4 regions of the Bradyrhizobium sp. 17 genome follow, and region 3 is predicted to be linked to each of the others. Evidence: predicted binding sites of a transcription regulator. Region 3 holds the regulator's gene; each other region holds the start of a gene.
What was found. Region 3 encodes LexA, which represses DNA repair genes until DNA is damaged. Its sites were predicted from a motif close to TGTTCNNNNTGTGTTCNG; they were not measured.

Region 1 (4,924 bases), on a different contig from region 3:
TGAAGTCGCCCTCAACCAGCGTCGGGATCCGCGCATTGGGGTTCATCGCGAGATAGTCGGCCTCGCGGGTCTTGCCGAACGCCATGCCGGCGTCGATGCGCTCGTAAGCCAGGCCGAGCTCGGCGAGGCACCACAGCACCTTCTGCACGTTGACCGAATTGGCGCGGCCCCAGATCGTCAGCTTTTGGTCCGGCACGTCATCCTCCCCAGGCGTTTCTTTCGGCGCAGGTGATAGCGGAATCCACTGCGGCGGGCGACGCGCGATTGCGCCGATCCTCGCATGCAAAAAGCTCCGCCCGAGGCGGAGCTTTCATTGCAAGGCAAAGCCTGGTCAGGCGATCAGCGGCCGAAGAACAGCCACAGCAAGATGATCACCGGGATCGGCACGCCCAGCATCCACAACAAAATTCCGCGTCCCATCGCGTCCTCCTCCAATTGCATTGTCGAAGAGAGAACGCTTAGGAGAGGGGCTGGTTCCGGCAAAAAGGCCTACCAATGGCCGATGTTGGGCATCGACGACCACGGCTCCTGCGGCGGCTTCGGATCGCCCTTCTGCAACAGCTCGATCGAGTGCAAATCCGGCGAGCGGACGAAGGCCATGTTGCCGTCGCGCGGCGGACGGTTGATGGTGACGTCGGCCTTCATCAGCTTCTCGCAGGTCGCGTAGATGTCGTCGACTTCATAGGCGAGATGGCCGAAGAAGCGATCCTCGCCGTATTTTTCCTCGTCCCAATTCCAGGTGAGCTCGACCAGCGGCGCGCCGCGCGTCTGCGGCTGCTTCTTCAGCGCCTCGAGATCGTCCGACGAGCACAGGAACACCAGCGTGAAACGCCCCTTGTCGTTCTCGATCCGCCGAACCTCCTTCAGCCCCAGCGCATCCTGGTAAAACTTCAGCGCGACATCGAGATTGCGCACGCGCAGCATGGTGTGGAGGTATCGCATGGTTGTTGCTCCCTGGGTGGATGGAGGGTTTTTGGTTCGGCCGAGCCGAAGGGAGTAGGAGATAGCAGGAAAATCCGGGGAGGGGCAGGGGGCGGGTGCACATGTGCATGAGGGTGAAGCCGGCTGATGAAGTAAATCAGCCGGCGAAATTTCAATGCACTCTCACCGAAAATCCAGTGCCGCACACGCGCCATTGGCTGTGTGTGCGGGGCGGTCTGCTGCCGCGACCTATTGCGCCGCGAGGCGGTGTCCGGCCTGCTCGATCGGCGGCATGAAGAGCGATACCGCCGTGCCTTCGGGGTCGCGAAACTGGAACGTCCTGTTGCCCCATGGCATCGTTTTCAACTCGTGCACCAGCGTAACCTTGTCTTTCAGGCGCTGATAATCCGCATCGATGTCTTCAACCTGAAACTCGATCACGGCGGTGCGGTTCGCGCCGGGCTCGGCACTGTTTTCTTTCCAGAGCGTGACCGTCTCGGCTGCGCCGATTGCGAGGTTGGCGCCCGGCGTCACGATCTTGGCGAACACCGGCGCGAGCCATTCGGCGGAACATCCGGTCACCATTTCGTAGAACGAAACCATGATTTTGATGTCAGTAGCGATCAGGCGAGTGGAGGCGAACTTCATGGCATGTCCTTTGGTTGACCGCAGATTTGAGCGGCATCGCGGGGCTCGTCGCACACCGCTGCTGCCACCCTGATGTCAGCAGTCACGATGCCGCGCCGAGCGCGCCGTGAATGGCGATGGCATTGCTCAAGCGCTAGAAAACGAGCCCTTCACGAAGCCCCACAGCGCTAACCGGGTCCTCAGAACGTGACGCAAATCGCAGAACTGGGCCACCTCACTCACGGGGGACACGGGGTTGTTTAGCCGTTGGCAGATGAACTCCCCGCGGAACTGACGCGACTAACCGCTATGGCCAATATTCTAGGCGAGCTTCTGTTTGCACTTATCCGCTCGATTGTTGCCGGATGGGCGTATGCGCTCTGGGTCAAACTGGCGACATGGCTCGAGCCGAAAATTCAACGGCGTTGGGTGAAGATTGCCGTAGGAGGCCTCCTCGGCCTGGCAGCCTTTTTTATGATTCCGATCGTGATGGCGCTGTTGGGCCTTTGAAGACAATGAAATCCGTTCTCACCGTCGCACTGGCAATCGGGGCCCTCGTCTCGACGGTGCTGCTCGTCATGGAGCAGCTAACCGACTACTCCACCCCTGTGATGGCATGGGAGATGCCGGGTATATCCGCAGCTTACCTTTTCTGGGGAGCTGTCGGCAGTTCCGTTTTCTTGGGCGTCGCCATCACTTGGGCCGTGAACGCCATCGTTTACGGGGCGCCCGCTTTCGTTGTCCTTACAGTCATCAAGCTGGCAATCCGCGATCTGCCGAAGTGACAGAACTGAGCTCGGCGCGGAGCCGATGCTCAGCGCGCTCAAGAAAATGAGCGGCAGCAGGTCATGCAAGGCGCCTGACGCGCCTTGCATGATCGTCTGAAATTTCGCCTGCCGGCGAGCGGCCGGACGGCCGACATCATGAACCACGACGGAGTTCGAGGCGACGAATGCCCGTAAACGAAGGTCTCTCGTCGTGAAATGGTTTAGACGATACGCAGTTGGCTGCCTGATCGCGGTGCTCCTGTTCTCGGGCCGAGACAGTTACAAACGGCCCGGCGAAGACATGCGCTACGGGGCCATCCTTATGGTAGCCGCCGGTTGGCCTGTTGTTGCCGCGATTGTCGTGGGAAGCACCATCGGTGACATCGTACATGACGTGAAGCAAGGCAAAGCAGGATGAGTGCCCGGCTCGCAAAGCGACAGGCCGCGATCCCGGCATTGAAGTTGTGGAATCGACATTGCGGGATCGTGCGCTCAATCGACGCTGTCTGTGCCCGACGAAATGCAGCGCGCTCAACGTTTGTGAATGCAGCGTTGGCCGAACGCCTGCAACCTTCCCGCGACACTTCTGATCATCGGTGAGTCATGTTCTTCCGTCTCGCAGGGGCGGGGCGTACATGCCCGCTGTCTACTTCTCGAGCCCGGCCTTTTGCCGCATCGTGTCGATCAGCTCTGACGCCTCTGCCTTGGTCAGATCCTTCTTGGGGAGGGGCTTGTGCGCCTGCTCGGCGAGGGTCTTGAGGTAGGATTCCTGGGCGCCGGTCATCGGGTCGTCGCCGGAAACCCAATCCTTCGGATCCTTTTGTGTGTTGTCCCCGGTGTTGTCAGCTGTCTTGTCAGCCATCGCGATCTCTCCTTTTCCACCTAACGTCGGCGCGCGCTTGTCGTTCCTCATTTGTTCGTCAGTCGAAAACGTGCGGAAATTGAACGTCTCGAGATCTGCCATGAAGAACCGACCTACTGGCCAGCGCGGAACAAGCGCTCCCGCCAAGCGTAGGTTCTGCATGAGCGAGAACCTGTCCCATCTCATCGAACATTCCGTGCAGATCGCCTGGGATTATCTGGAGCGCACCGGACAAGTCAGCGACGCGCCGTTCACCAGCCGCTTTCTCTCGGCCGCCGTCGAAGAGATGGTCCGCAAGGGCGAGCACAGACGCCTCATGCTGGCCAACCGGGCCATCACGGCGTTCGAGCGGCTTTCCAATAGGCAAGCTGCATAGATCGGTCCCCGGCCTTCGGTCGTCACTGCGCGGCGGTCCTGCAGTTCTCCGAGTGCAATTTGTTGAACCCCGGCGAAGCCCGGCGCGACCAACCGCCATGCTGCAAAGCCTGCTCGGCATCGGAATTGGCTTCGCGGCCTATGTGCTGAGACACCAAAGAGGAAAGTCGTGAAGGCGATCACACTGCTCGCGGTGGCGGCCATGCTGCTGGTGGAAATCTTCGGGTCGAAGGCGAGCGTCGGCGGCTCGATGAGCTTCATGCTGGTCTTTGTGCTCGTGATGCTGGCTGTCGCGATCTACGAGGCTTGGTCGAACGAGCGCGGCGCGATCGGATGGATCGTCAACCTGTTCGCTTCGGCGGTTGGCGGGCTGGTTGCGGTTGCCCTGATCGGGATGGCCGTGGAGGCGATGCTGCCATACCTTCACCTCGAAGGTTCGCTCGCGTCCTCGCAACATCCCCTGAAATACGTCCTAGTCGCAGCCATTGCGATCTGCATGGTGCTGGGATCATGGCTGCCGCTGTTGGCCGTCAACCGGTTTCGTCACTGAAGGGCACCCGGCGTCGCGCTCCCTAGCGCTTTGCTTCCTGCTTGCCACGCCTGATTTCCTCAGCCTCGTCCACCAGCTTCAAGGCGGCGCCGTCGTAGCTCAGCTTGAGCCCACGGCCGACAGTCCATATCCATCCGTCCCGGGAGTCCCTGGTTGGCTGGGCGTTGAACTGGTCGGAGATCGATTTGACGGCAGCGTCTTGGGGACCCGGATTGTTCAACTCCGCAATGACGCGCCAGATGCGATGTTTGGGATCAGGATTCCCAGGGTCAACGTCGTCGGCAAAGATCGTGACCTTGGCGCCGTCGACTGCGCACTCCAGGACGTAGGAATCGCGAATCTGACGGCAGCGGTAGCGACGTTGCGTGACGAGCTTGTTGGTTTCGTCGAATGTCATCCCTGGCGAAAAGCCGAGGATGTCGGACTTCTTCACGAGTGCCATAGACGCAGGCTTTAGAAAGCCGGGCTGTACCGCCACGAGAACGGCGGCAACAACAACGATCAAGCCGGCGACAACAATGGCAATCTTCATCAGCCCCTCACAAGAAACGTTCGACCATACAACAGCCGGAGCGTTCTACCAGCCATCGCCCTGCATGCTTCGAGCCTCCGGCTATTTTTGTAGGACTGCACCTTCGGAGGATCACAGCTTCGGAAGATCGCATGGGCACGTATCGGCTGGTCATGAACGTGAAAAACCGCCCCTGACATGACCAGGGGCGGCTTTCACCAAACGGGGTTTCGAACGCGATCTAGTGACCGGTGCCCGGCTTCGTCGTCTTCGGCGGCTTGCCGTCTTCGATCCGGCCTTCGTTGCGCAAG
Region 2 (4,924 bases), on a different contig from region 3:
AATGCTGGCGCGGATGTCGTTCACGCCCAGCGTGATGACGGTCAGCCGCGGGATAGGAGCTGGCGGTTCCTTACTCATAGACGCCTCTCTCACTTCGTCCCTCAGAACAGGCTGAGCTGATCGCCGTTCCGCTTCGGCTTGGCAAAATGATCCGTCGTCAGCTTGGCGCGCCGTTTGTTCAGCCCGAGCCTGTCGCAAGCGATCTCGAAGCGGCGGCCGATGGTCCAGGCCATCGGGCCGGTGCCCTTCATGCGCTCGCCCCATTTCGCATCGTAGTCACGGCCGCCGCGCATGTCGCGGATCAGCGTGAAGACGTGGCGATACCGGTCCGGATAGTTCGCCATCAGCCATTCCCGAAAGAGATCGCGCACCTCGAGCGGCAACCGCAGCAACACGTAGGAGGCCTCCTTGACGCCGGCATGGGCGGCGGCATCCAGGATGCGCTCGATCTCGGAATCGTTCAGCGCGGGGATCACGGGCGCGACCATGACGGTGGTCGGAATGCCAGCCTCGGAAAGCTGCTTCAGTGCCTCCAGCCGCTTCGGCGGCGTGGACGCCCGCGGCTCCATGGTGCGCGCTAGTTTCGGATCGAGCGAGGTCACGGAGATCCCGACCTTGGCGAGGTTGCGTTTGGCCATTCGCGCGAGAATGTCGATGTCGCGCACGACCAGCGCCGACTTGGTGACGATCCCGACGGGATGGCCGGCGCGCTCCAGCACCTCCAGAATGCCGCGCATGATTTTGCGCTCGCGCTCGATCGGCTGATAGGGATCGGTGTTGGTGCCGATCGCGATCATCCGCGGCTCGTAGCCCGGCGCCGCAAGCTCCTTCTCGAGCAACGCCGGCGCCTCGGGCTTCACGAACAGCTTCGACTCAAAGTCGAGCCCCGGCGACAGGCCAAGATAGGCATGCGTCGGCCGCGCGAAGCAATAGACGCAGCCGTGCTCGCAACCGCGGTAGGGATTGATCGAACGATCGAAGCCGATGTCGGGAGATTCGTTGCGGGTGATCACCTTGCGCGAGGTGTCGATCCCGACCGTGGTCTTGAACGGGGGCAGTTCTTCAAGGCTCTGCCAGCCATCGTCGAATGCGACGCGCGCCTCGGCCTCAAACCGGCCGCTGGCGTTGGACTGCGCGCCCCGGCCTCGCCTGCGCTGGCGGTCGATGGCGACCGCCAGCTCAGGGAAGTCAGAAGGCGCACCCGCCGGCTCGGAGGGCGCCGTGACCGGCGGGTGCTTGAGAGCATGAGAGGATGCTGGACTCATGAAGCCAAGATAGCATGTCAAAGGAACAAATCAAGAACACAAACAAAAAACGTGAAAACAACCCCATGCACAGTCGAGCTGCCCAAATTTCGGGCGGGGGTTTTTGACTTCACGCAACACCAGCGTGACCACGATTCCGTTTGATCACGGGAGGGATCGATCGTCGCGGAACATGGTTGATGACGATCGTTGGGTGAAGGTCGGCAAGAACATGACAAATCAACAACAATTGGCCGCAGCGAGCAGCAACCTCGATCTGCTCGACCGCTATTGGCGCGCCGCGAACTATCTCTCCGTTGGGCAAATCTATCTCCTCGACAATCCGCTGCTGCGCGAGCCCTTACGGCCCGAGCACATCAAGCCGCGTTTGCTCGGCCATTGGGGCACGACGCCCGGTTTGAACTTCATTTATGCCCATCTCAACCGCGTCATCCGCGCGCTGGACCTGAACGTGATCTATGTCTGCGGTCCCGGGCACGGCGGCCCCGGCATGGTCGCCAACACCTATCTCGAAGGCAGCTACAGCGAGCTCTATCCCGATATCGCGCGCGATACCGAGGGGTTGCGCAAGCTGTTCAGGCAATTCTCCTTCCCCGGCGGCATCCCGAGTCACGCGGCGCCGGAAACGCCGGGCTCGATCCACGAAGGCGGTGAGCTCGGTTACGCGCTGGTGCATGCCTATGGCGCGGCCTTCGACAATCCCGACCTGATCGTCGCCTGTGTCGTCGGTGACGGCGAGGCCGAGACCGGCCCGCTCGCCGCGTCCTGGCACTCCAACAAATTCCTCAATCCTGCGCATGACGGCGCGGTGCTGCCGATCCTGCATCTCAACGGTTACAAGATTGCCAATCCGACCGTGCTCGGCCGGATGCGCGACGACGAGATCCGCGATCTCTTCCGCGGGCTCGGCCACGAGCCGCTGTTCGTCGAGGGCGACGATCCCAAATTGATGCACCGGGCCATGGCAGACGCGCTCGACGTCGCGCTCGTCAGCATCCGGTCGATCCAGCAGCACGCCCGCGACGGCCGCAAGAGCGTCGAACGTCCGCGCTGGCCGATGATCGTGCTGCGCAGCCCGAAGGGCTGGACCGGCCCCAAGGAAGTCGACGGCAAGAAGGTGGAGGGCTTTTGGCGGGCGCATCAGGTGCCCGTCGCGAACTGTCGCGAGAACCCGGCGCATCTGAAGATTCTCGAAGACTGGATGCGCAGCTACGAGCCGGAAAAGCTGTTCGACGCGAACGGCGCGCTCATTGCCGAGCTCCAGGCGCTCGCGCCCGAAGGCAATCGCCGCATGGGCGCCAATCCGCACGCCAATGGCGGCCTTCTGAAGAAGGAGCTGAAGCTGCCGGACTTCCGCAGTTTCGCCGTCGAAGTAGCGCAGCCGGGCGGCGTCGTGGCGGAGGCAACCCGCGAGCTCGGGAAATTCCTGCGCGACGTCATCCGCCTCAACACCGAGGCCCGCAACTTCCGCATCATGGGCCCGGACGAGACTGCGTCGAACCGGCTCGATGCGGTGTTCGAGGCCACCGAACGCGTCTGGATGGAGCCGACAAAACCTTACGACGTGCATCTCGCCCAGGACGGACGCGTGATGGAAGTCCTGAGCGAGCATCTCTGCCAGGGCTGGTTAGAGGGTTACCTGCTCACGGGCCGGCACGGCTTCTTCTCCTGCTACGAGGCGTTCATCCACATCGTGGATTCCATGTTCAACCAGCACGCCAAATGGCTGAAGGTGACCCGGCATCTGCCGTGGCGGCGACCGATCGCCTCGCTCAACTATCTGCTCACCTCGCATGTCTGGCGTCAGGACCACAACGGCTTCAGCCATCAGGATCCCGGTTTCGTCGATCTCGTCGCCAACAAGAAGGCCGACATCGTCCGCATCTACTTCCCGCCGGATGCCAACACGCTGCTGTGGATCGCCGATCACTGCCTGCGCACCTATGACCGCATCAACGTCATCGTCGCCGGCAAGCAGCCGGCGCCGCAATGGCTGTCGATGCAGGAGGCAGCCACGCATTGCGCCGCCGGCATCGGCATCTGGAGCTGGGCCGGCACGGAAGATGCGAATGGCGAGCCCGGTGTCGTGATGGCCTGCGCCGGCGACGTGCCGACACTGGAAACGCTCGCTGCCGTCGACCTGCTGCGCAAGGCGCTGCCCGAGCTGAAGATCCGCGTCGTCAACGTCGTCGACCTCATGACGCTGCAACCCAGGGAGCAGCACCCGCACGGCTTGTCCGACCGCGACTTCGACGGCCTGTTCACGCGCGACAAGCCGGTGATCTTCGCCTATCACGGCTATCCTTATCTGATCCACCGGTTGACCTATAACCGCACCAACCACGCCGGCATGCACGTCCGCGGCTTTGCCGAGGAAGGCACCACGACGACGCCGTTCGACATGGTCGTGCTCAACGAGCTCGACCGCTATCACCTCGCGATCGAGGCGATCGAGCGCGTGCCGGGGCTCGCGACCAGGGCGGCGCAGGTGAAGCAGCAATTCCGCGACAAGCTGATCGAGCATTCGCGCTATGTGCGCGAACACGGCGAGGACATGCCGGAAATCCAGGAATGGGTCTGGCAGAACAGCGCCGGCGGCAACACGCCGGCAGAGGCAGGCGACTGAGGAGAGCCATGTCGAACACGGTTCTCGTTCTCAACTCGGGATCGTCGAGCATCAAATTCGGCCTGTTCGATATCTCGGCGGCCGAGCCCGCCCTGCTCTGCAAGGGCCTGCTTGACGAGCACGAGACGAAGCCGCGGCTCGTCGTGAAGAGTCCCGCGGGCGAAGACCTGTTCGAGAAACGGAGGGAAGCATCGGATGCGGCCAGCGATCATCTGTTCGCCGACGTGCTCGGCTTCATCGAGGATCGTTTCGGCGACCATCGCTTGCGCGCCGTCGGCCATCGCGTCGTCCATGGCGGTCCGGACTATTCCGCTCCGGTCGAGCTGACGGAGGATGTCACCGCAAAGCTGCAAGCGCTGACGCCGCTGGCGCCCCTGCACCAGCCGCGCTGCCTGGCTCCGGTCCGCACTATCACGGCGATCAGGCCCGACCTGACGCAGATCGCCTGCTTCGATACCGCTTTCCACCACGGCATTGCGCCGCCCGCCAGCCGCTTCGCCATTCCGCGACGTTATGAAGAGCGCGGCATCCGGCGCTACGGATTTCATGGCCTCTCGTTCGAATATGTCGCGGGACGGCTCGCCCGAATCGCGCCGCAGCTCGTGGCGAAGCGCACTGTGATCGCGCATCTCGGCAACGGCGCGAGCCTGTGCGGCTTGCGCGACGGCCGCAGCATCGACACCACGATGGGACTGACGCCGCTCGACGGGCTGGTGATGGGCACGCGCTGCGGCAGGCTCGACCCGGGCGTGCTGCTCTATCTGCAACAGCACGAGAAGATGTCGGTCGAAGATGTCCAGCACCTGCTCTACCACGAATCGGGCCTGCTCGGCGTCTCCGGCATCGCGTCGGATATGCGCATGCTGCTTGCGAGCCGCGAAGCTGCGGCGCGGGAGGCGGTCGAGCTCTTCACCTTCCGCGCCGCGCAGGAGGTGGCGGCGATGGCGACAACGCTTGCAGGGCTAGACTGCCTGGTCTTCACCGGCGGCATCGGCGAGCATGCCAGCGAAATCCGCAGCGCGATCGGTGAGCG
Region 3 (4,924 bases):
GTGGCTGCGCTGATCGTGCTGGCGGTCGCGCCGGAAGCGCTGGTGCATCCGAGTTTTCAGATGTCGTTTGCGGCAACGCTCGGCTTGGTCGCACTGGTGCAGATCGGCATGCCCAATTTGTTTGCCTCGCCGGACAATTCGGCGACTGCGCGCATTGCGATGTGGGGTGGGCGCGAGATTGCGATGCTGTTCATGGCTTCGCTGATTGCGGGACTTGCGACGACGCCCTATGCCGCCTTTCATTTCCACCGTGTCACGCCGTTCGGCGTGCTCGCCAATCTCGGCGCGATGCCGGTGGTCTCTGCGCTGGTGATGCCGGCGGGGCTGTTGGGGCTGCTTGCTGCGCCGTTCGGGCTGGACAGCGTGTTCTGGTGGCTGATGGGGATTGGCATCGAGTGGATGGTCGCGGTCTCGCGCTGGGTCGCGGCCTTGCCGGGCGCGGTGGGCCGCATCCCGGCGTTCGGGATCGCGCCGCTGATCGCGGCGAGCCTGGGAATCATTGTGCTCGGCTTGTTGCGCACGCCGCTGCGCTGGTCCGGCGCCCTGGTGCTGCTGGCAGCGATCCTCTGGGGACTGTCGGCGCGGCAGCCCGACATCCTGATTGCCGGGGATGGCGCCAGCGTCGCGGTGCGGGGCAGGGACGGATATCTGCACCTGATCAGGACGAACAAGGACAGCTTTCTGCTCAAGGAATGGCTCGCTGCCGACGCCGATCCGCGCGATGCGGGCAGAGCCTCGCTTGCCGATGGCGTGTCCTGCGACGAATCCGGCTGCGTGACGCCACTGGCCGACGGGAGGCTGGTCGCGCTGGCACTGCGCGTCGACGCTCTCGCAGACGATTGCAGTCGGGCCGCCCTGGTGGTGACGACACGTCCCGCGCCGCCCGATTGCGCGGCGATGGTGGTCGATCGGCAGCGGCTCGCCAGCCAAAGCGCGCTGGCGCTGACGCAGCGTGGTGACGGTTTTGTGGTTCAGGCAGTGAGGGCGAGAGGCACGAGCCGCCCCTGGTTGCCGGCCGGCGCCGGCGAGGGTGATTTCGACGGCAAAGTCGACCGCGCCTCGCATCAAGGACGCAACGCCGGCGGACACCGACCTGCAAGCCGACGATTGATCTGATGGTGCGGAGCAACGCAGTGGTTCGGTGCGTCCGTTCGGATTCGCGGGGTGCAAACCACACCATCTCGCCGGCCACGGCCGGCGATGGCGATTCAATCCTGACCTCCGACTTCGTAGCCGGAGGGCGGCTCTGTCAGCCGATCGGCAGGTGCGTGACGGTCGGCTGCCTGTCGGCGGTGATCTGCGCCTTGTGCTCGCGCTCGGTGACCGACTGAGTCACCGGCAGTTGCAGCACCGTCGCGCGCTGGCCTTCGACGAGCTGCGTCACCAGCACGTATTTGCCGTCGGGGAATTCGATCGCATCATGATGGCGGTCGGGAACGTGCGGATCGATCTTGCCGAACTTGCCCACGCGGGAATTGATGGTGCGCGTCCAGATCCAGCGATTGTCGTAGCGGACGTCGTCGGCGAAGGCGAGCTCCGTCCCCGGCAGCAGGCAGACGGCAACAGACGGATCGGCTGCAGAGGCGAAGCCGCGCGTCGAGGTGCCGCGGAAGCTTGTCGTGACGATCGTCTCGCCGACTTCGGCGGGGCGCGACGCGACGGCATGTAGGCTGTAGTCACACATCGGGTGCTCCTCATGCTGGGATAGCAACCCGCGTCTCTTATCGAGGCGCAGGCCTCTATCAGAGTGGAAGCACGAACGCTCTGCTTGGTTGTGGGCAAATCTGCGGCTGGCTTCCGCAAGCCGCGATCACATTATCTTTCCCGAATTCAATAGGAACAAAGCTCGCCGCGATGCATTCGGGAGGCGCGTACGCGAACATTGCCAACTTGGCTGCAACGGCCGAACTTGACCGCTGGTCGCTGTTTCCTCGAACAACCGAGCCGCGAAGCGGTGCTGCTTGAAGCGGTGCTGCTTCGTCGGCGTGGCGAGGAGCCAGCGTTGGAGGAGGGGCCGGATAGTCTGTGCAGAACCAGAAAGGCTATCCAGCCGGAGCGGACGATGATCCGCTCCAATCTCTGACCGGCGATGCCGATCGGAAGCGCGCGAGGCGCCAAGCACCTCCGGCATGAAGTGCTTCCGATATGAAGTACTGCCGATAGAAAGACTCCCGGTATCAGTACTTCCGGTAAAGCCCGATCAGCTTGCCCTGAATCTTCACCCGGTTGGGCGGCAGGATGCGGACCTCATAGGCCGCGTTGGCGGGCTCGAGCGCGATCGAGGCGCCGCGACGGCGGAAGCGCTTCAGCGTCGCTTCCTCGTCGTCGATCAGCGCCACCACGATGTCGCCGGTATCGGCGCTCTCGTTGCGCTGGATCAGGGCCATGTCGCCGTCGAGAATGCCGGCTTCGACCATCGAGTCGCCGCGCACTTCCAGCGCGTAATGCTCGCCCGAGCCGAGCATGTCAGGCGGTACGCTGATAGTATGGCTGCGGGTCTGCAACGCCTCGATCGGCGTGCCGGCCGCGATGCGGCCCATCACCGGCACCGCGACGAGACGTTCGCCCTCGTCAGCGGGCAGGCTCGCGCTCGCACGCACCTTGCCGAGATTGCCCTCGATGACGCTCGGCGTGAAGCCGCGGCGGCTGCCAGCGGCTGCCTGGAGCTCCGGCAGCTTGATGACTTCAATCGCACGGGCGCGGTTGGGCAGGCGTCGGATGAAGCCACGCTCCTCGAGCGCCGTGATCAGGCGATGGATGCCCGACTTCGAGCGCAGATCGAGCGCATCCTTCATCTCGTCGAAGGAGGGCGGCACGCCGCTTTCCTTCAGACGTTCACTGATGAACCGCAGAAGCTCGTATTGTTTGCGCGTTAACATCTCGACCAAAGTCCCCCGGTTGATGTCGTCCGATTCCGAGACGCTGAATTCGGCCATAAGCCGCTGCATGCTCGAAACAAATCATGAACAGACACTATATGTTCGATACATGTTCCGCAACTGCTTAATTTACCGTGAACAGAGCAAAGTGCGCGGAACGCGCGTTGCGGGGGCGCTCAGACGGGGAGCCGCAACACTTCGCAAGCCGTGCCGGCTTCGGCCTTCGGCGCGAATGGTGCGCGGACGAGAAGTACCTGTGCTGCAGCGAGATTCGCAAGCAGCGAAGAGTCCTGATGATTGACGGGAACAACGACGCGTGTGCCATCGTCACGCTCCTCAAGATGCGCGCGCAGATAGTCCTCGCGCTGGTCGTTGGCGCCGACGTCGCGGCCGAGCACGGCGCGTTCACGGCGATGGTGAATCACTGAACGGCCCGACAGGGCGCGAATCAGCGGCACCATGAACAGGAAAGCGCACACGTAGGACGATACGGGATTGCCCGGCAGGCCGATCACACCCATTGCGCCGAGTCGCCCGTGCATCATCGGCTTGCCTGGCCGCATCGCGATCTTCCAGAACGCCATCGCGATGCCTTCGTCCCGCAGTGCCTGCTGGACCAGATCGTGGTCGCCGACCGATGCGCCGCCGGTCGTGATCAGGACGTCGGCGCCGCTCTCGCGGGCGCGGCGGATGCCGGCGGTGGTGGCCTCGAGCGTGTCGGCGGCAATACCGAGGTCGATGGTCTCGGCGCCCTCGCTGCGGGCGAGCGCGTGCAGGGCGTAGCCGTTGGAATAGACGATCTGGCCGTGGCCGGGCGTGGTGCCCGGCATCACCAGCTCGTCGCCGGTGGCGAGAATCGCGACCTTCGGACGCCTGACAACGGCAAGGTGCGGATGATTCATCCCGGCGGCGAGCGCGAGGTCTCGCTCGGTCAGACGGCTTCCCTTGCGCAGGAGCACGTCGCCCTCGCGGAAATCGACGCCGGCGGGGCGGATGTGCCGGCCGGCGATCGCGGCTTCCTTGATCGTGATGCGCTTGCCGGCGGCGACCGTGTCCTCCTGGATCACGACGGCGTCCGCGCCAAAGGGAACGACGCCGCCGGTGAAGATCCGCACGGCCTCGCCGGCTCCGACCGTCCCCTCGAACGGTCGGCCCGCTGCGACTTCGCCGATGACGGTGAGCTCCGAATCGATCGTCGCGGCATCGGCCGCGCGCACCGCGTAGCCGTCCATCGCCGACATCGCTTGCGGCGGCTGCGTGCGCCGCGCCACGACGTCACGCGCGAGCACGCGATGGTAGGCCTCGTCGAGGGAAATCATTTCTTCCGGCAGCGGCTCTGCACCCGCCAGCACCGCGGCAAGCGCGTCAGAAACCGGCATCAAGGCCACGGCGAAAACTCCTGCTCGGCACGTTCGGGCGAATGTTCCGCACGTCTTCTAGCCGAGCGCAGGCGCAGAGGCAAAAGCGGCTGAGCAGGCACAGTCATCCCGCCCCTTCACATTGTTCCGGAAGGCAGGATCAAGCGCGTCGCGGCATGATCCGAAGGAGGTCACAGATCGGCAGGAGAGTGGTCATGGAAGCGACGAAAATCATGGCAAGGCGAGAACGCGCCATGGCCTGAATCGATCAGCTCCCTGCCTGCCCGGGAGTTACGTCGGGCGCCTTGGATCCCTGATCCTTGTCGGGCAGCGGGTCGGCTTGGGATTTCAGGTCGGCGGCCTTGCTCACAAGCTTGGCGGAAAGGTCCGAATCTGAAGTTGTCCTCGCGAATTCAAGAAGAAGAGAGGCCTGCTTGGTGAGGTAGGTTTTGCCCAGCACGATGATGCATCCGTCCGTAGAAGTCCCAACGGACTCTAAGAGTCCGGAAGGCGGTATTCCGTTCCCGGAACTCTGTATAAAAATGTACAAAGTGATCCGGTTCCTCAATTTTTCAAAATTGGTCCGTCGGGCCGTGCCGTCGTGGGTTTCGCGACAACGGACCGTCGTCAAATGCCTAATGCCGTCAATGCGTTCCCGACGTCACGCGGCGAGGTCACATGCACCGC
Region 4 (4,924 bases), on a different contig from region 3:
CGAGAGCGAAGAGCGGCGCAGCATGGCGATCGCCGCCGGCAAGATGGGCTCCTGGGACTGGGACTGGATCACCGGCGACTGGATGTGGGACGAGGGACAATACCGCATCTTTGGTGTTGGCCCGGAGAGCTTCGAGGTGAATCCGGCCAACGTTCAGGCGCTGTTGCATCCGGATGACGTCGATCAGTTGCGCAAGGCGATCGCCGAATTCAACAAGGGCACGCGCTCCTATGAAACGGAGTTCCGCATCGTGCGGCCCGACGGCGATGTGCGCTGGTGTGTCGGCACGGCCGCCGCCACGGTTGACGATAGCGGTCGGGTCATGCGCGTCAGCGGCGTGACGGTGGACATCACCGAACGCAAGCGCGCCGAGGAACGGCAGACTCTCCTGGCGCGGGAAGTCGATCATCGCGCCAAGAATGCGCTGGCGCTGGCGCAATCGATCGTGCGCCTCACCCGCGCCGACGAGGTCAAAGCCTATGTCAGCGCCGTCGAGGGACGCATCAATGCACTGGCGCGCGTGCACACGATCCTGTCGCTATCGAGCTGGCAGGGCGCCGAACTCTCGAAGCTGATCGACGAGGAGCTTGCGCCCTACTCCCTCGGCGGTCAGATCAAATTGGCGGGGTCGGAAGTTCAGTTGCTGCCGGCAACCGCCCAGACGCTGGCGCTGGCGCTGCATGAGCTTTTCACCAACTCGGCGAAATATGGCGCGCTCTCGACGCGGACGGGACGGCTCGCAATCGGCTGGCAGGTCGAGGACGAGCTGCTCACGCTGACCTGGGAGGAATCCGGCGGCCCGCTCGTCATGACGCCGAAATCCCGCGGCTTTGGTACGCGGAGCCTGCTTGCGAGCGTCGAGTCCCAGCTCGGCGGGCAGGCGCGATTCGATTGGCGCGCCGAGGGTCTGCTGTGCCGGCTCGAGGTGCCGTTGGTCCGCAAGACTGCCGCGACGACCGCGCCCGGCAACTTCGAAGCCGCCAGCTCCGCCGAATTGCAGCGCGCTTCCGGCTAACCGGAGGCCGCACTCTTCCTGCGCTGCGTCGTTTGCGGCTCGCGCGCGACCCGTCCTTCGAGCCAGGCTTCTGTTTGGGCGAGATCGCGCAGAGCCTTGGCATAGCGGCACGCCGCGCTTCGCTCCGCGCCGCGGGGCAGCTTGCGCGCTTTGCGGAGGATGTCCGCAGCGGCATTACGATAAGCCAGAGAGCGATAGAGAAAGACCACCTTACCCATATCGAATGTTCCCGTGTTGCGCGGTCATTCTCGCCCACCCGGCATGAACGTCGGATGAAGCGGACGATGACAATTCCTTCATGCGGGTGGAACCGGCGCGTGTCGCAGGCGTTGCATGCGAGATTGGGATAGAGTTCCATGCGCGCGAAGAAGTCGTCTGACCTGATCTCTCCCAGCGGGCTCGTCAAGCTGATGACGCACGCGATGATGGGCGCAGCCTTAGGACTCGCTTTCAGCCTCTTGCTCGTGCTGTCCAATCCCGGCGTCGCCAATTTGCTGAGTCACGGCGGAAGGCAGGCCGTTGTCGTTTTCGCCCTCACCTTGGTGACGACGTTCGCGATCGGCGCGACACTGACGGGCGTCGTTTTCATCCTGGCCGAGGACAAGCGATCTTGAACTATGCGTGCTTTACCGGAATTCTTTGTTCGGAACTCCTGCGACGAATGGCAGTTGGCTGCCTGCGTCAATTCAACTCAGGGAGTTCCCGCAGATGAAGACCACCAAGCTCGCTCTTGCCGTGATGTTGGCAACCGGCCTCGCCGCTGCACCGTTCGCCGTGCAGGCCAAGTCGCACAAGGCAAAACACGGATCATCGATGTCATCGTCGCAGACCACCACGGGCGCCAACACCAAGTCCTCCAAGGGTGCTGATCCCTCCGGTCAGGGCGGCTCCGGCCCCGGCTCCGACCAGGGCGGCACCATGACGAACAACAAAGCCGGCATGAGCAACACCAAGTAGGCGTTCGTCGAAAACACGAAGGCCCCGCGATCGCGGGGCCTCTTGCTTTGGTATTCGAACAGACTTCTCTCGGGCCGCTTCGTCAACATGCGGTATCGACGAGCCCCGCACCTCGCGTTGCGCGTAGGCTTCAGCTACGATGGCTGCCCAGGATGTCAGGATGAACGCCTGCAGGATCTGACTTCACCAGATGGTCGAGTCGTGCGCGCTTGCGCGCGATCAAGAGCTGGGCCGCGGCGTCGTCGAGCCCCTCGCGTTGCAGCTGCCGGATGGCAGAGCCCAGTTCGAGAATCTCGGCGCGCAGCTTTAGAATCCGGTATGCATCCGGGTCTTCCTCCACCGTGCGCTCCCAAGGCTCTCAGCGGCGCGCGATCACGCGCAGAGGACTACCTGATGTCTTCGCGGAACGAAGGCGCATCCCGGACATTCGGCAGGACATCGCCGCCACCTGCAGCCTTCCATTCGCCGATCAGCAGATTGATTTTCCGGCGCAGATCCATCTGCGCCAGGGCCTTCTCCGTGCAGTCCCGATCGCGCTCGACAAGCTCGCGTACGGCCGCCTCGACATCGGCCATTTCCAGCCTCAAGGCGCTGATTTTACGTCGAATTTCATTAATTTTGTTGTCCATGACTTGTTAGAACAAAATAAGAACATATAGTCAAGTCACGATTTCAGAAGGGAGAAGCGACATGCAGGTTCAAGGTAAATACGATGCCAAGTCTTTCCTCACCGAGCAGATGACGCGGGCGCAGGGCCTCCGGCTGAAACGGCTGAGCGAAGAGGCGTATCAGCCCGCGCAATACGCGCGGGATCTGTCCTCCAGCGAGGCAGCACGGCGCATTCAGGTGCTGGAAGCGGAGATCGAGCTGGCGGATTCGTTCTAGGCTAGGTCGCCCATCCGGAACGTTGCTTGCGCTTTCGGAACCATGCCTGTCCCGGATTGTTTTCCCGGGCCAAGGGAGAACATGCATGGCACGCAAGGCAAAGAAGCGCCGCTACTCGCGCAGCTCCGGCAGCGATGTCGAAGGCGAGATGAAGCGCTACAAGAAGGGGACCGCGAAAAGCGGACCGGGCGGTCGAGGCGGACGCGTGAAGAGCCGCAAGCAGGCAATCGCGATCGGCCTGTCGAAAGCGCGCAAGAAGGGCAAGAAGGTCCCGAAGAAGGCCGCGAAACGAAAGACGTCCAAGAAGACGTCAAAGAAGACATCTCGGAAAACATCCAAGAAGACTTCGAGAAAGAGTTCGAAGAAGACGTCGAAGCGCAAATCCTCCAAACGGTCGCGCTGACCTCAGTCAGATCATGCTGCCCGGCATGAAGCAGCGGATCGAAACGCCGAACGCGGTCTTCACCGGCCACACCATGGTGCGGCCGGCCCGGTTCGGCTCGGTGATCACGGCTTCGTCCGGTACCTCGACCCACTCGCCGTCGAGCCGCACGCGGTAATGTCCATTGTGCGAGTCCCAATCGGGATCGGCGACCGCAAACCCATCCGCATCCGAGCAGCACGGACCGAGATGGCTGCGCAGGCCGTCGAACCACGGCTTGAGAGGTGAGTCCGCGTAGCGGCCGTCGTCGCGCCCGAGAGCGTTTCCACCCCATAGCACGAGTGGCGCTACCAACGGCGCCACAAGCAGCGCACTTCTCAGCGAGAGCTTCAATCGATCCATGTCGGCACCGATCAAATACGAATTGCCGGCCGGCTCAGCGGCGGCAAGTTCGAAGTTCCACGCTTGCAATCGTCGGTGGCTTCATTGCCGCCGAGTCTGTACGAGATCCGCAATTGTGATGAGCGAACACGGCTTTTTCGGACGAAACCGGGTCATCCTCCCTGCCGTTAACGAGAATGTTATCGGCGATGTGCGGAAATCCTGAAGGCGAACAGGAAAGGCGGCCCGAAGGCCGCCTTTTTGGAGTTGCGCCGATCGACGTTCGCCTTATGCGAGCGGCACCGCCACGAACCGGGTCGTCTGCGCGCTTCTGACCTGCAGCAGCACGCTGCGCTTGCCGGACGATTTCGCTTGCGCCAGCTCCGAACGGACATCGCCGATATTGGCGACGGCCTTGCCGCCCACGTTGAGGATGACGTCGCCGGTCTGGATGCCGCGTTGCGCGGCCGGGCCTTGCGGATCGACTTCAGTGACGACGACGCCCTTCTGGCCGGCGCCCTGCACGTCGCCGGCCGGAGCCAGGCTGAGCCCCAGACGCGGCGGCATGCCGGCATCTGGCTGCGACTTGCCCTCGTCGGCTCTAGCCTGCCGCTCGTTCGGCAACTCGCCAAGCGCCAGTGTCACCGTCTTGCTGTCGCCTTTGTGGACGACATTGAGCTTCACGGACGTGCCCGGCGCCAGGGTGGCGATGGTGCGGGCGAGATCGCGGGAATCCTTGATCGCGGTGCCATTGACGGCGGTGATGACGTCGCCCGCCTCGATGCCCGCCTTCGCCGCCGGGCTGCCGTCCTGCGGATTGTCGACGATCGCACCGCGCGCCTCCTTGAGGCCGAGACTGTCGGCGATATCCGACGTCACCGGCTGCACCTGCACGCCGAGCCAGCCGCGTGTGACCGCGCCCTTGTCCTTCAACTGTGCGACGACGAGCTTTGCGGTCGAAGCCGGAATGTCGAAGCCGATGCCGACCGAGCCGCCGGAGGGCGAGAAGATCGCGGTGTTCACGCCGATCACGTTGCCGTTCATGTCGAAGGCCGGCCCGCCGGAATTGCCCTTGTTGATCGGCGCGTCGATCTGGATGAAGTCGTCATAGGGACCATTGCCGATGTCGCGGCCGCTGGCCGAGACGATGCCGGCGGTCACGGTGCCGCCGAGGCCGAAGGGATTGCCGACCGCGACCACCCAGTCGCCGATACGCGGCTTCTGGTCGGAGAATTTGACGAACGGAAAATCCTTCTTGCCCTCGACCTTGATCAGCGCGAGATCCGTCTTCGGATCGGTGCCGA

Region 1: IVB13_RS39505 (DUF3072 domain-containing protein) is a predicted target of LexA. The motif match lies at 3,219-3,236, and genes of this name have one in related genera.
Region 2: IVB13_RS21620 (PA0069 family radical SAM protein) is a predicted target of LexA. The motif match lies at 1,287-1,304, and genes of this name have one in related genera.
Region 4: IVB13_RS33925 (DUF3072 domain-containing protein) is a predicted target of LexA. The motif match lies at 2,609-2,626, and genes of this name have one in related genera.

The regions. Positions count from the first base shown of each region.
Region 1 is NZ_JADPJQ010000130.1:662,227-667,150, forward strand. Features, by position in the region: gene IVB13_RS39480 (glutathione S-transferase) at 1-196, opposite strand, end outside; gene IVB13_RS39485 (VOC family protein) at 490-942, opposite strand; gene IVB13_RS39490 (VOC family protein) at 1,171-1,569, opposite strand; gene IVB13_RS39495 (hypothetical protein) at 1,858-2,058, shown strand; gene IVB13_RS39500 (hypothetical protein) at 2,064-2,333, shown strand; gene IVB13_RS39505 (DUF3072 domain-containing protein) at 2,962-3,177, opposite strand; gene IVB13_RS39510 (hypothetical protein) at 3,338-3,553, shown strand; gene IVB13_RS39515 (hypothetical protein) at 3,722-4,102, shown strand; gene IVB13_RS39520 (hypothetical protein) at 4,125-4,634, opposite strand; gene IVB13_RS39525 (hypothetical protein) at 4,855-4,924, opposite strand, start outside.
Region 2 is NZ_JADPJQ010000106.1:157,359-162,282, reverse strand. Features, by position in the region: gene IVB13_RS21625 (VOC family protein) at 1-78, opposite strand, end outside; gene IVB13_RS21620 (PA0069 family radical SAM protein) at 102-1,265, opposite strand; gene IVB13_RS21615 (phosphoketolase family protein) at 1,477-3,891, shown strand; gene IVB13_RS21610 (acetate/propionate family kinase) at 3,900-4,924, shown strand, end outside.
Region 3 is NZ_JADPJQ010000012.1:216,115-221,038, reverse strand. Features, by position in the region: partial or broken gene IVB13_RS02290 (ComEC/Rec2 family competence protein) at 1-1,111, shown strand, start outside; gene IVB13_RS02285 (hypothetical protein) at 1,250-1,684, opposite strand; gene lexA (transcriptional repressor LexA) at 2,178-2,879, opposite strand; gene glp (gephyrin-like molybdotransferase Glp) at 3,056-4,267, opposite strand; gene IVB13_RS02270 (hypothetical protein) at 4,506-4,697, opposite strand; gene IVB13_RS02265 (HAD family phosphatase) at 4,865-4,924, opposite strand, start outside.
Region 4 is NZ_JADPJQ010000125.1:79,339-84,262, reverse strand. Features, by position in the region: gene IVB13_RS33955 (HWE histidine kinase domain-containing protein) at 1-1,015, shown strand, start outside; gene IVB13_RS33950 (hypothetical protein) at 1,012-1,233, opposite strand; gene IVB13_RS33945 (hypothetical protein) at 1,372-1,629, shown strand; gene IVB13_RS33940 (hypothetical protein) at 1,724-1,972, shown strand; gene IVB13_RS33935 (hypothetical protein) at 2,103-2,312, opposite strand; partial or broken gene IVB13_RS33930 (hypothetical protein) at 2,331-2,547, opposite strand; gene IVB13_RS33925 (DUF3072 domain-containing protein) at 2,663-2,857, shown strand; gene IVB13_RS33920 (DUF6496 domain-containing protein) at 2,943-3,260, shown strand; gene IVB13_RS33915 (hypothetical protein) at 3,267-3,641, opposite strand; gene IVB13_RS33910 (Do family serine endopeptidase) at 3,909-4,924, opposite strand, start outside.